Regions from separate parts of the Oceanobacter sp. 4_MG-2023 genome, predicted to be linked through region 1. Evidence: predicted binding sites of a transcription regulator. Region 1 holds the regulator's gene; each other region holds the start of a gene.
The links. The regulator LexA, encoded in region 1, represses DNA repair genes until DNA is damaged. The targets are predictions, from matches to a motif close to TACTGTNTANNTANACAGTA.
Positions count from the first base shown of each region.

Region 2: the regulator LexA is predicted to act here: its motif matches at 1,930-1,949, upstream of recN (DNA repair protein RecN).
Region 3: the regulator LexA is predicted to act here: its motif matches at 2,443-2,462, upstream of Q8W24_RS13085 (DNA topoisomerase III).

Region 1 covers NZ_JAUYVV010000019.1:65,898-70,187, reverse strand. The annotation lists gene Q8W24_RS13060 (SAF domain-containing protein) at 182-913, opposite strand; gene Q8W24_RS13055 (hypothetical protein) at 982-1,359, opposite strand; gene lexA (transcriptional repressor LexA) at 1,869-2,471, shown strand; gene Q8W24_RS13045 (cell division inhibitor SulA) at 2,529-2,972, shown strand; gene Q8W24_RS13040 (hypothetical protein) at 3,044-3,292, opposite strand; gene Q8W24_RS13035 (DUF6586 family protein) at 3,360-3,842, opposite strand; gene Q8W24_RS13030 (YfaZ family outer membrane protein) at 3,855-4,290, opposite strand, start outside.
Region 2 covers NZ_JAUYVV010000012.1:39,645-43,934, forward strand. The annotation lists gene recN (DNA repair protein RecN) at 220-1,899, opposite strand; gene grpE (nucleotide exchange factor GrpE) at 2,060-2,641, shown strand; gene dnaK (molecular chaperone DnaK) at 2,795-4,290, shown strand, end outside.
Region 3 covers NZ_JAUYVV010000020.1:5,909-10,198, reverse strand. The annotation lists gene Q8W24_RS13095 (1-acyl-sn-glycerol-3-phosphate acyltransferase) at 1-1,076, shown strand, start outside; gene Q8W24_RS13090 (hypothetical protein) at 1,169-2,284, shown strand; gene Q8W24_RS13085 (DNA topoisomerase III) at 2,476-4,290, shown strand, end outside.

The DNA.
Region 1 (4,290 bases):
GAGACAGAGACAGAGACAGAGACAGAGACAGAGACAGAGACAGAGACAGAGACAGAGACAGAGACAGAGACAGGATAAACTCTGATCGGCAAGCGCAAGGGCAAGGGCAAGGGCAAGGAACAAACGCCGCTGCCCACTCACCACTCAGGCAAAAACAGTAAAACCGGAGTCTGACTCCGGCCTAGCGATGAACAATGACAGTTTTTTTCGTCAGCCCGGAATAAACATCAATCGTATGATTCTGCGGTGCTGTCGGCATCCAGACAGCCTGGGTGGCCACCTCTGCCGTCGCCGGATTATGCAGCACCAGACTGACGGTATCCGAATTATTGATCGCCGCCAGCGGATACACCTCTTCCGGCAATATCGAAATCACCAGCGTGGTATCTCCCTGATACGACAAATGATTGCCCGATTTACCCGCACTTGCCCGCAGCGCTTTCATGGAACCAACCATACGAATATTACTGGCCGCCTTACGCACGCCCTGGGCATTCTTGACCAGCACATCAAAACGGTCTGCAGACTGTATTTGCGAAACCGGGATGGAACCGTGGCTGACGGTCAAGGTATATAAAACACGATTATCCGCCAGTCGTTCCGATAACGTCGGGATATCCGGAGCCGCAAGCTCACCAAAATAAAAAGGCATGCCCGCTTGTTTAGCCACCTTGAGCACCTTGCCGACCACCAGACTGGCATCCAGCGCCTGTCGATCCGTTTTTTCAATTTCGTGCATCGTCAGTGTGTTTTCAGTCACCAGGGTACCGGCGGTCAAGGTCTGGTTAGCCACCAGCACCGTGTGGTAATTCATCTTGTCGATCTGGCGATATCCCAGCACCGCGGTCAGCAACGCTGAAATAGAAAATACCGTCAAACCAACAATGGCACTGCCGTTTAATCTGCGTTTCATGATCCATTCCTCCGTAACCACTGAACGAATAAAGGTTCTGACCCATTGGTCAGAACCTGATCAGGCGATCAAGGAGCAGTCAAGGTCCCTGCAACAGCAGCAGAACTGGCACCCAGACTGGCAGCCGTTGCACCACCTTCCAGTGCGGTGGCGGTGACGAAGGTAAACTCGGTATTGTCCCCGGCAATCACATCTGGCGCGTCGCCATAAACCGACCCTTCGACGGCGGCGGTACTTTCGCCATTCACCAGACCATTAAATGCGTAGGTCTGATCCAGGCTGCCAATGGCTTCCGCAACGTCTTCCATTTCTGCTGTCAGTGCATCGCGCATGGTCACCAGACCCACTGTCAAACCGACCACCATGGTAGTCACCAGCAGCACCAGCTCCGAGGTCATAACGAAACCACCCTGTCTGGTTTTATGCGCCGTAATTGAAGTTGTCATAATGTAATCCTCATTGCATTTTAGGTATTTTATAGGCTGTAAAAACGTTCAAGCATTTCATTGTTAACCCCTTGTTTACTCTGCTCTAGCCAGTCGTTAACCGGGGTTACATGGGTATTGCAGCCGTTGTGCCAATTTTTGAAATACCCTTTCCAGCGGCGTATCCGGCGATACAAAAACACCATATTTGCCAGCCCTAGAAACATAAAAACCCTTTATTAATGCGGGTTACAGCGATGCCGGAATATTTTATAAAATATCCTGGCCTGCACCAGAAACCCTGAATATCAGCTCAATAACAAAACGTAATGCCTCTCAATACCTGACTTTGCCATGGCATGACGTTTTTTGATTCGCAAAATGAAAAGTAATTTGAGAATCAGAAACAGCCCAGTACCGGAACCTCGCAGGCAACCAACCCGGAAAAGATCAACTACTGTGGGTTTACACAGTGTTTTTTACTGTATATATTCACATCTACTGTACAGATAAACAGATATGGAAACCCTATGATCAAGCTCACCGCCAGACAGCAGCAGGTACTCAACCTGATCAAATCCGCACTGGAAGAAACCGGTTTTCCACCCACTCGTGCAGAAATCGCCAAGGAACTGGGATTCAAATCCCCCAACGCCGCAGAAGAACATCTCAAGGCACTGGCACGCAAAGGCGCAATCGCCATCATGCCCGGTGCCTCCCGGGGTATCCGGATTATCGGCACGGAACCGGAAGGCCTGCCAGTCGTTGGCCGCGTGGCTGCCGGTGAGCCGATCCTTGCCCAGGAACATATCGAGGAATACTGCAGCTTGCCCGCCAATTTCTTCAAGCCAAGTGCCGATTATCTGCTGGAAGTACAAGGCGACAGCATGAAAAACGTCGGGATTTTTAATGGCGACCTGATTGCGGTACACAAGTGTGAAAGCGCCCGTAACGGTCAGATTGTGGTGGCCCGGGTCGAAAACGAAGTCACCGTCAAACGCCTGGAAAAAAATCGTAACAAGGTGCTGTTACACGCCGAAAACGACGCCTACCGACCGATCGAAGTCGATTTGCGTCAGCAGGAATTCAATATCGAAGGTTTGTATGTCGGAGTCATCCGCCGTAATCACTAATCAATCCGCCCAGACAAGACAGCCAGTATCGGTCAGTAGTCATTCACGAGGTTTTGTATGCGCCAACTCAGCTTGCCAGTCGATCGTCAGCCCGTATTGCCGTTTACGAGTATCAACCCGATAACAAGCAAGCCACACGCCTGTGGCAGCCTGACCGAAGTGATTGTCTCTGATGACAGCGCGATCCAGCCGATGCAGCTATTACCCATGCTGGCGCATTGTAATGCCAGTGACCGCTGGCTGATGTGGCTCAGCCCTAACCGAACGCTGAACAAACGATCACTGGCTGATATGAATCTCGACAAGGCACCGGTTATTCATATCGATCTCCAGGCAGATACCCAACAACTGTTGTGCCAACGCATTCTCAACAGTGGTAATAGTCACCTGATTATTGAATGGCAAGGGAATATCAGCCAGCGTGAACGTCGCCGCTTGCATAGTCTGGCACGGCAGAGTGGCAGCCATGTCGTACTGGTACAGGTCCGCCCAAACCTCTGACATACATATAACAGTCGCGCATAAAAAACGGGTAGCCAGGCTACCCGTTTTTTCATTACCCAGCGAAGCATTTAATGCAGCGGATAGCTGTGTTCTTCAACATCAAAGTCATCATCCACATCCATGCCCGACAGCTCGCTGACCTTACGGACACCGGCTTCCAACATCACACGTGCAACATCCATATGGTGCTCACTCAAGCTGGCTTTGGCATCCTCTGAAAAGTGGATTCGCATTAATGCATCACCGTCTTGCTCATCGGCCCGACGTAATGCAACATCCCCATTGGAAAGCTCAATAATCTCGAAAAAGCGTGCCATATATCGTCTCATAAAAAGTGACTGATCAGTCTAACACAGGTGCGACAAACACACGCAGGGCAGAATTTCAGGATTCGCGCTGATTGGCTCGTTGCTCATCGATAAGCTGATGAAAGCAGGCCAGCCAACCGGACACATCCTCTCCATCCCCCGACACCGGATCGTCGGCCGTCGAGGTAATCAGGCGCGTCGCCAACATTGGCTCCACGCCTGATAGCGCTGGCCAACCCAGCTGTTCCACCGCTTGCAAAAAACGGTAAAACCAGCTGAACACGTCTTCGGACAACGCCTGCCACTGGCGCATATCACCCGTCACCAGAGACGTTTGCTGCAACAATTGTGGCAGCGATTCCACTCGGCTGTTCACACCGGCTGCCTGTGCCAGCTCATTCAGATAACACCGATAAGCGGCCAGCAGCTGCAACAGCGCTGCATCATTTAACCCCTGAGTCAAAGCCTGACCCAGGTTCGCCTCCGCGGCTGCAGGTAATTGCTCCAGCAGCAGCCGGCATTGATACAGGCGCTGATTGGTCTGTCCAACCCAGTTCATGGCGGCCACAGATCAGAAGTCCAGTGTCAGGCCCAAATGCCAGCCATCACCCAACTTGTAGCGTTCATCCATATGTTCGACACGAATACCATTATAACGATAACCAGCATAGACACGGGCGGAAGGAATCACCGCATACTGGGCACGAAAATCACTGTTGATCAGGTTTTCGGCATCACCAAAAGAGACAACCGCAGGCGCATAATAGGCGTAAGCGGCGAAACTGACATCCGGATGAGTTGGAATGGCAGCACGGAAAAAGCCACCAACACCCAGAGCTGCACCATCGTAGTGGTCACTTTCAAAAGCAAAGGCCTTGGCACCCACTCCGATATACAGATTACCGTGCGGCTTGCGCAAATCGACAACATGTACACCGGCACCCAGCATATTGCCATCGTCCATATCGTGCAGGGCCGACAGGTTCATATGCAAGCCTGAGCTTGCC
Region 2 (4,290 bases), on a different contig from region 1:
TTTTTACCAACGTCGGTCGTTGGCAGATTTGTGCCTTTGTGCCGAAGCCTCTGTAACATCGGTGACGACATTCGTCGTTGCTGCCTGTTTTCCTTTCTCTGATAGCGCTTCTGTGTGGTTTGCCGCTCTGATTATTTGACGGTTGGCGGTGCTGTGATCTTGCCCGGTTAATGAATATTCATGCTGGGCCGTATCATTTTATTGCTTTGTCAGCCAGCGCTACGCCTGTTTGACCAGTGCCAGCATCTCTTTGGCATGAGTCATGGTGCTGTGTGTGATATCAACACCTCCCAGCATACGAGCAATTTCCTGAGTCCGTTGGGTGTCGCCGAGTTCTGTAATACGCGTGTGAGTGTACTCATCGCCAGAAATCTTACTGACCATAAAGTGCTGATGTGCTTGCGCCGCCACCTGGGGCTGGTGGGTGACGCACATGACCTGGCCGCGTTCACCAAGAGCACGCATCAGGCGACCCACCCGTTCAGCGGTGCCACCGCCAATACCAACGTCTACTTCATCAAAAATCAGGCAGGCAATATCGCTGGTGGCTGCGGTGACGACCTGAATTGCCAGGCTGATTCGTGACAGCTCACCTCCGGAGGCGACTTTGGCCAGCGGTCCGGCAGGCATCCCCGGGTTGGTTTGAACCATAAAACGGATCTGGTCGATGCCGTGCTTGCCTGCTTCACTCAGTGACAGCGGGTTGATATGGGTTTCAAACCGGGTGCGCCCCAGTGCCATGGCATCAAATTGATCACATACGTTGGCATCCAACCTGGCGGCGGCCTGGATGCGTGCCTGGCTCAATGTCTGCGCTTCGGTCAAGTAGCGCTGTTCCAGTGCGATCACTTGCTCTTGCAGATCTGCGAGGTCTTCGTCTGACATGCTTAGTTCGGCAAGTGCGGCTTCTTGCTGCTGCCAGTGATCGTACAGCTCGGTCGGTTGGATCTGATGCTTGCGTGCCATGCTGAAAATATCACTGAGACGTTGCTCTACCTGCTGTAGCCGGTGGGGGTTAATGTCTACCTGCTCCAGATAGTGACGTAACGAGTGACCTGCTTCCTCGAGCAGTATCTGGGCTTGCTGCATCAAGTCACGTGCTTCTGTCAGGCTGGTGTGCTGGTCATCAATACGCAAGAGTTGCTGATAGGCAACCCAGGCCATCTGGGCTGCTCCCTGGCTGTCACCGTCGTCACCTGTGCTGGCGGCCAGTGCCTGTTGTCCGCCCAGTAACATGGATTCTGCATTGGCCAGGCGCTTATGCTCCAGCTCCAGATCCGCCAACTCCGTCACGCCGAGAGACAATTCTCGTAATTCTTCTACCTGATAGCTGAGTAATTGACGCTGAGCCTGGACTTCACTACTGACTTCCTGCAGCTTGTGCAGGCGTTTTTTCATACGTTGCCATTGCTGAAAACAGTTGGCGACTCTGGTGGCCAATGGTTTCAGGTTGCCAAAGGCATCGACGATGTCACGAGGGGCGTCTTTTTCCATCAGCCGTTGGTGGGCGTGCTGGGAATGAACCTCGATCAGATGTTGTGATAACTCACGCAAATCGTTGGCAGACGCGGGGCGGCCATTAATATAGCCGCGGGAGCGGCCCTCGGCCGAAACAACCCGCCGCAGCAAGACAAGGTCTTCTTCATCAGGAATATCGCGGCCAGCCAGCCACTGACGAGCCTTGGGTGTTGGGCAAAAACTGGCGCAGATTTCCGCACGTTCAGCACCTTGTCGCACCATGGCGGCATCGGCACGTTGACCCAGCGCCAGACCAAGAGCATCCAGCAGAATGGATTTGCCAGCACCGGTTTCTCCAGTGATGACGGCCATGCCGCGCTGAAACTCCAGTTCGAGATGTTCAACCAGGGCAAATTGATGAATAGACAGATGGGTGAGCATGAAAATAACGCCTTTATCTGAATGTATAACCAGTGTTTTTATATACAGTACTTGTTACTGTCAAGTGACAAGTTGAATTCTCTTACGGTTATACCCTTGAATCCGACGAGCGGAACCCCATATAGCTGCGAGCGCCATTTTTCGACGAGAGGAGTACTTCATGTCAGACGAGCAAAAAAATCAGGACGAAGCCCTGCAAAACGAAAATCAGCAAGCTGATGCCAGTATTGAGACCGGAGAGGCTGAAGAAGCGGCAGCCACTGATCAGCCAGATGTCGAAGCACAGCTGGCAGCAGCCCAGCAAGAAATCGCTGATCTGAAAGAGCAGGTTCTTCGCGTTCAGGCCGAAATGCAAAATGTACGTCGTCGTGCTGAACTGGACGTGGAAAAAGCCCACAAGTTCGGTCTGGAAAAATTTGCCAACGAAATGGTTACCGTCGTGGATAACCTGGAGCGTGGCCTGGCGGCCGCACCGGAAGAAGAGGCGACCAAAGCCATTCGTGACGGCATCGAGATGACGCTGAACGGATTCCTGTCGGCCCTGGCCAAGTTTAATGTCGATGTGGTCGATCCGGTTGGTCATCCGTTTGACCCTGAACACCACCAGGCCATGACCATGGTCGAAAGCGCGGATGCCGAACCCAATTCGGTGGTTGCTGTGATGCAAAAAGGCTACCTGATGAACGGTCGCTTGTTACGTCCTGCAATGGTTGTTGTGAGTAAAGGCAGCTCTGCAAGCTGAATGGCAGGTTGCAAAAATTTAATGGCATGCCTTGAAAGCGCCAGCTTCGGACACATATACAAGTCATAGGCAAATACATCGCAACGTTCCTCGTTGCAATCGGTTAAAGACAAGCAAGCAGTGATCACTGCTCGAGTTTTGGAGAGATTTATCATGGGTAAGATTATTGGTATTGACCTGGGAACCACCAACTCCTGTGTGGCGATCCTGGATGGCGATAAGACCAGAGTTATTGAAAATGCAGAGGGTGATCGTACTACACCGTCTGTCGTCGCTTACGCTGACGAAGAAGTACTGGTTGGTCAATCTGCCAAGCGCCAGGCCGTTACAAACCCACAAAATACCTTGTTTGCGGTCAAACGTCTGATCGGTCGTCGCTTCAAGGATGATGTGGTTCAGAAAGACATCAAAATGGTACCGTACAAAATCATGGAAGCCAGCAATGGTGATGCATGGGTTGAAGTACGTGGCGAGCAGTTTGCTCCCCCACAGGTGTCTGCTGAAATCCTGAAAAAAATGAAAAAAACCGCTGAAGACTATCTCGGCGAAAGCGTTACCGAAGCAGTGATTACCGTACCTGCTTACTTTAACGACTCCCAGCGTCAGGCAACCAAAGACGCCGGTAAAATTGCCGGTCTGGAAGTCAAGCGTATTATCAACGAACCAACCGCAGCGGCGCTGGCTTACGGCATCGACAAGGAAGGTGGCGACCGGACTGTTGCTGTCTATGACCTGGGTGGTGGTACCTTCGATATCTCCATTATCGAAGTCGCTGATGTGGATGGCGAGAAACAATTTGAAGTGCTGGCCACCAATGGTGACACCTTCCTGGGTGGTGAAGATTTCGATATGCGCCTGATTGAATATCTGGCGGATGAATTCAAGAAAGACAGCGGCATCGACCTGAACAACGATCCATTGGCTCTGCAACGTCTGAAAGAAGGCGCTGAAAAAGCCAAGGTTGAATTGTCCAGCAGTCAGCAAACCGATGTGAACTTGCCTTATATTACGGCGGATGCCACTGGTCCCAAGCACTTGAACGTCAAAGTGACGCGTGCCAAGTTGGAAAGCCTGGTGGAAGAGCTGGTCAAGAATTCACTGGATCCTTGCCGCATGGCACTGAAAGACTCTGGTCTGAGTGCCAGTGAAATTGACGAAGTGATTCTGGTCGGTGGTCAGACCCGTATGCCGCTGGTACAGAAAAGCGTTGCCGATTTCTTTGGTAAAGAGCCACGTAAAGACGTTAACCCGGACGAAGCGGTAGCCGTTGGTGCTGCGATTCAGGGTGCGGTTCTGTCTGGTGATGTGAAAGATGTACTGTTGTTGGATGTTACTCCTCTGACTCTGGGTATCGAAACCATGGGTGGTGTGGCAACACCGGTTATCGACAAGAACACCACGATTCCTACCAAGAAATCACAAGTGTTCTCTACTGCAGATGATAACCAGACTGCCGTAACGATCCATGTAGTACAGGGTGAGCGTAAACAGGCTGCCCAGAACAAGTCACTGGGCCGTTTTGACCTGGCTGATATTCCGCCTGCGCCACGTGGCACGCCACAAATCGAAGTCACCTTCGACATCGACGCAAACGGTATTCTGAACGTTAGCGCCAAAGATAAGGCGACCGGCAAAGAGCAGTCGATTGT
Region 3 (4,290 bases), on a different contig from region 1:
AATCCGACACCTTGCACCGGGCGCTGTTGAAATACCGCCTGCCCATGTTGCCGCACTGGTTGCGGGAGTGGCTGCTGCCAGTGGCGCGCTACCTGCTGGATCGCCAGTTGGCGAATGTGAATACCGTGCACGACTTCCAGATGTGGATGGAAGGCTGGGTCGAGCGGTTACTGGCCAAAACCACCACCGACGTTGTGGTACGGGGGCTGGATAGCATGTCTCCGGATCAGGGGCATCTCTGGATTTCCAATCATCGCGATATTGCCATGGACCCAACGCTGATCAACTACTCGTTGTATCAGGCCGGCTGGCCAACCAGTCGCATTGCGATTGGTGATAATTTGCTCAGCCATCCGGATATTGCCGACGTGATGCGGCTTAATAAATCCTTCATTGTTCGACGAAACATTACCAATAAACGCGAAAAGCTGACGGCACTGCAGCAATTGTCGGGCTATATTCGCTATTCGCTGGCACAGCGTGAATCGGTCTGGATTGCCCAGCGGGAAGGCCGCGCCAAAAACGGCGTCGACCTGACCGACAAAGCGGTACTGAAAATGCTGGCATTAAACGGCCGGGAACATAAAGAAACCTTTGCCGAGACCCTGTCGGCCTTGCGTCCGGTGCCTGTGTGTATTCAATACGAGTGGGACCCCTGTGATCTGATGAAAGCCAGAGAGCTGGTGGCTCGGGCGAAATACGGCAGTTACAGCAAGGAAGAAGGGGAAGATACCCGTAGTTTGTTGACCGGTATCGTGGGCCAGAAAGGCACGATCCATGTGGATTTTGGCCAACCGCTGAGTGACGACGATCTTGCCAGTGCCGAAACCATGGCGGCCGCGATTGATCGCCAGATCCGGGATATGACCGAAATCCTGCCCGTGCATCATGCCGCCGTGCGCCTGTTACAGCAGCGTTTTTCCTGCTATCTGCAGGCCCGGGCCGGTGACAGCAGTCGCCAGATCCAGGATACCTTGTGGCAACGGATTGAAGGCGAAGCACAAGACGTACAAAAGCAGGTTCTGACTGGTTACGCCATGCCGATTCTGCTGCAACAAAATATGGCCGATGGTTGATGGTTAAGACCCCGGCGTAACGGGGGTCGCTCTAACCTGACTGAACGGGTTGTTCCGTTGGTTACTGACCCGATGACAGAGAATTTGAACCTATGCGTTGGATAATACGGTTGATATTGCCGCTGATGGCCCTGGCACTGTCAGGCTGCCTGGAGCTGGGGCGAACCTGGGATGACCAGGTAGAAACCCGGCTGGTTGATTATTACAAAGAGCAATGCGACTCCGATAGCACCTCGCTTTGCTTCCGCATTCGGGAAGACAGCAGCGACAGCTGGGAAGTTGTCGAGGAATCGTTCAGCGGCTTTGATGACTTCGTCTGGGGCAACCGTTATGAAGTCTACGTCACCGTCTCGTTTGATGATGATGGCGACCCCAGCAGTTATGTTTTCAACAGCATTATTTCTACCGAAGCGGTTGATGACAGCGAAGATACCTTCTCCATATCGTTATACACCGACGTTGGCATTCTGTATGAACTGGATGACGCCACCTGGGAGCTGGCCAGCGAGATCGACTTTGCCTGTAACGAAGCCTGTGATGACCTGACCGCTGCGGTGGCCAACAGCTATGTAACCCAGCTGGAGTTCAGTGTCGACGATGAAGGCACCATTGCGCTGGAATACGTGCTGTGCTCTGCCGCCGAAGACGACTTTGACAGCACGTGCGAAGGTGACAGCGATGCCTCCTGGTATATCGGTTGGTTCCAGAGTGACTGTGGTCTGGCCGATGCCGCCATGTGTCTGCTGTACAAGGTAAACAGCTCCGATGAATACGAGCTGCTGCAACTGGAAGACGATATCGATGGTTTTACTCCGGTATGGGGTGAGCGTCCTTATATTGATGTGGTGGTGACCACCAGTGATGGCGGCAGCATTACCGCTGTTGAACTGGATGAGGATGACAGCAGCCCGGATGACCGCATCGGCAGCAGCTACGATTTCAAGATGATTGTGCGTGGCAGTGAACTGTCCGAAAGCAGTGGCGGTTCCATCGACCTGTACGACAGCGCCCCGGATCTGGATTGCAGCAGCTTCAGTCAGTGTAGTGATCTGAACGATGCCATTGACGATGATGACTGGATGCTGATCGAAGGTTATTACGATGGTATTGATATTGTGGTGACCGATCTGGAATGCAGTCGATCAAGCCTGTCGTCTTTCCGTAGTAACTGTACCGATGACGACGATGATGTGAACTGGGGTATCTGATTGCCCGGTGGGCCTGTGGCTAGTCAGGGCACAGGCCCGGAACGCTGCTGGTTGCTGCTGGTTGCTGCTGGTTGCGCCATTCTTTGCCAACTCATAGATACCGCCAGTTCAGCGATAGCGCCTGGTACTGACGGTTTCTTTTGTTCCCAGTCTGGATATACTGTACAAAATCCCAGTTATACAGACATTCCATGCGCCTGTTTATTGCTGAAAAACCTTCCCTTGGTCGCGCCATTGCGGCGGTACTGCCCAAGCCTCACCAAAAAGGTGAAGGCTTTGTGCGCGCTGCCAATGGCGATGTGGTTAGCTGGTGTATCGGCCATTTGCTCGAACAGGCCGAGCCTGAAGCCTACAACCCGGCCTTCAAACAGTGGCGGCTGGATGTCTTGCCAATTGTACCTGACAGCTGGCAACTGCAACCCAAAAGCCAGACCCGCAAACAACTGACGGTGCTACGCAAACTGGTAAAAGAAGCCAGTCAGCTGGTGCACGCCGGTGACCCGGATCGCGAAGGACAACTGCTGGTGGATGAAGTGATCAGCTACCTGAATGTTCCGAGTGCCAAGCGCCAGAACATGCAACGTTTGCTGGTCAGTGATCTCAACCCCAAGGCCGTAAGCCGGGCGCTGACGCAACTGCGTTCCAACCAGGAGTTTATACCGCTGTCGACTTCGGCCCTGGCGCGCAGCCGGGCGGACTGGCTGTATGGCATCAACCTGACGCGGGCCTGTACCCTCAAGGGGCAGCAAGGAGGGTTAAAACAAGTACTGTCGGTCGGTCGGGTGCAAACCCCGATTCTTGGTCTGGTGGTACGACGGGATGAAGAAATCCGGCAATTTGTCTCCCGGCCCTTTTATGAAGTCTGTGCGGCGATTCATCTGCAGGCCGACCAGCCACTGTGCTTTTATGCCAGCTGGCAACCCAGTGATGCCTGTGCCAGTCATCAGGACGAAGAAGGCCGGGTACTGAATCCCCGGCTGGCCAACAACGTCGCCACCCGTATCCGGCAACAGGAAGCGCGGGTTACTGCGACGGATCGCAAGGAAAAACAGCAAGCCGCGCCCTTGCCTTACAACTTGTCGGCCCTGCAGATCGATGCTGCCAAAGCCTTTGGCCTGAGCGCCAAACACGTGCTCGACGGCTGCCAGTCGTTGTACGAAAAATATCAGCTGATCACCTATCCCCGTTCCGATTGCCGTTACTTGCCGATGGATCACTACAGTCGCCGGGAAGCGGTGATTCAGGCGATTGGGCAACATCAGCCCGAGCTGGCCAGCGTGGTGCAGGGAGCCAATCTGGGGCTACGCTCGAAAGCCTGGAACGACCGCAAGGTCGAAGCCCACCACGCCATTATTCCGACCGAAAAAACCACCGGAGCAGATCGTCTGACGCTGACGGAAAAACAGCTCTACAGCCTGATTGCACGGCAGTATCTGCTGCAGTTTTATCCCCCATATCGCTACGCGGATCGCCGGATCGAACTGGAAATTGCCGGTGGCCGGTTTGTCGCCAACGAACGCGAGAACCTGGAACCTGGCTGGAAAGCCGCCATGCCACCTGGCAAACAGCGGCCAGCTGCAGACGGGCCAGATTCACAATCGCAGCCATTACCGGCGTTATCTCCGGGTCAGCTGGTCTGGAGTGGCGAGCCAAGGGTTGATGAAAAACACACCCAGCCTCCGGCGCATTTTTCCGATGCCAGCTTGTTGGCGGCGATGACGGGCATCAACCGTTTTGTCAAAGACCGGCAGCTGAGAAAAATCCTCAAGGACACCGACGGCCTCGGCACCGAAGCCACCCGGGCCAGCATTATCGAACTGCTGTTCAAACGCGGTTTTTTACACCGCGAAGGCAAAAGTATCCTGGCGACGCCACTGGGGTGTGCGCTGATCAATACCTTGCCAGAAAGCACCACAGTGCCGGATATGACCGCGCACTGGGAGCGTCAGCTTAACGATATCAGCGAACGAGCGCTGAAATATGACGGTTTTATGCAGCCCTTGCTG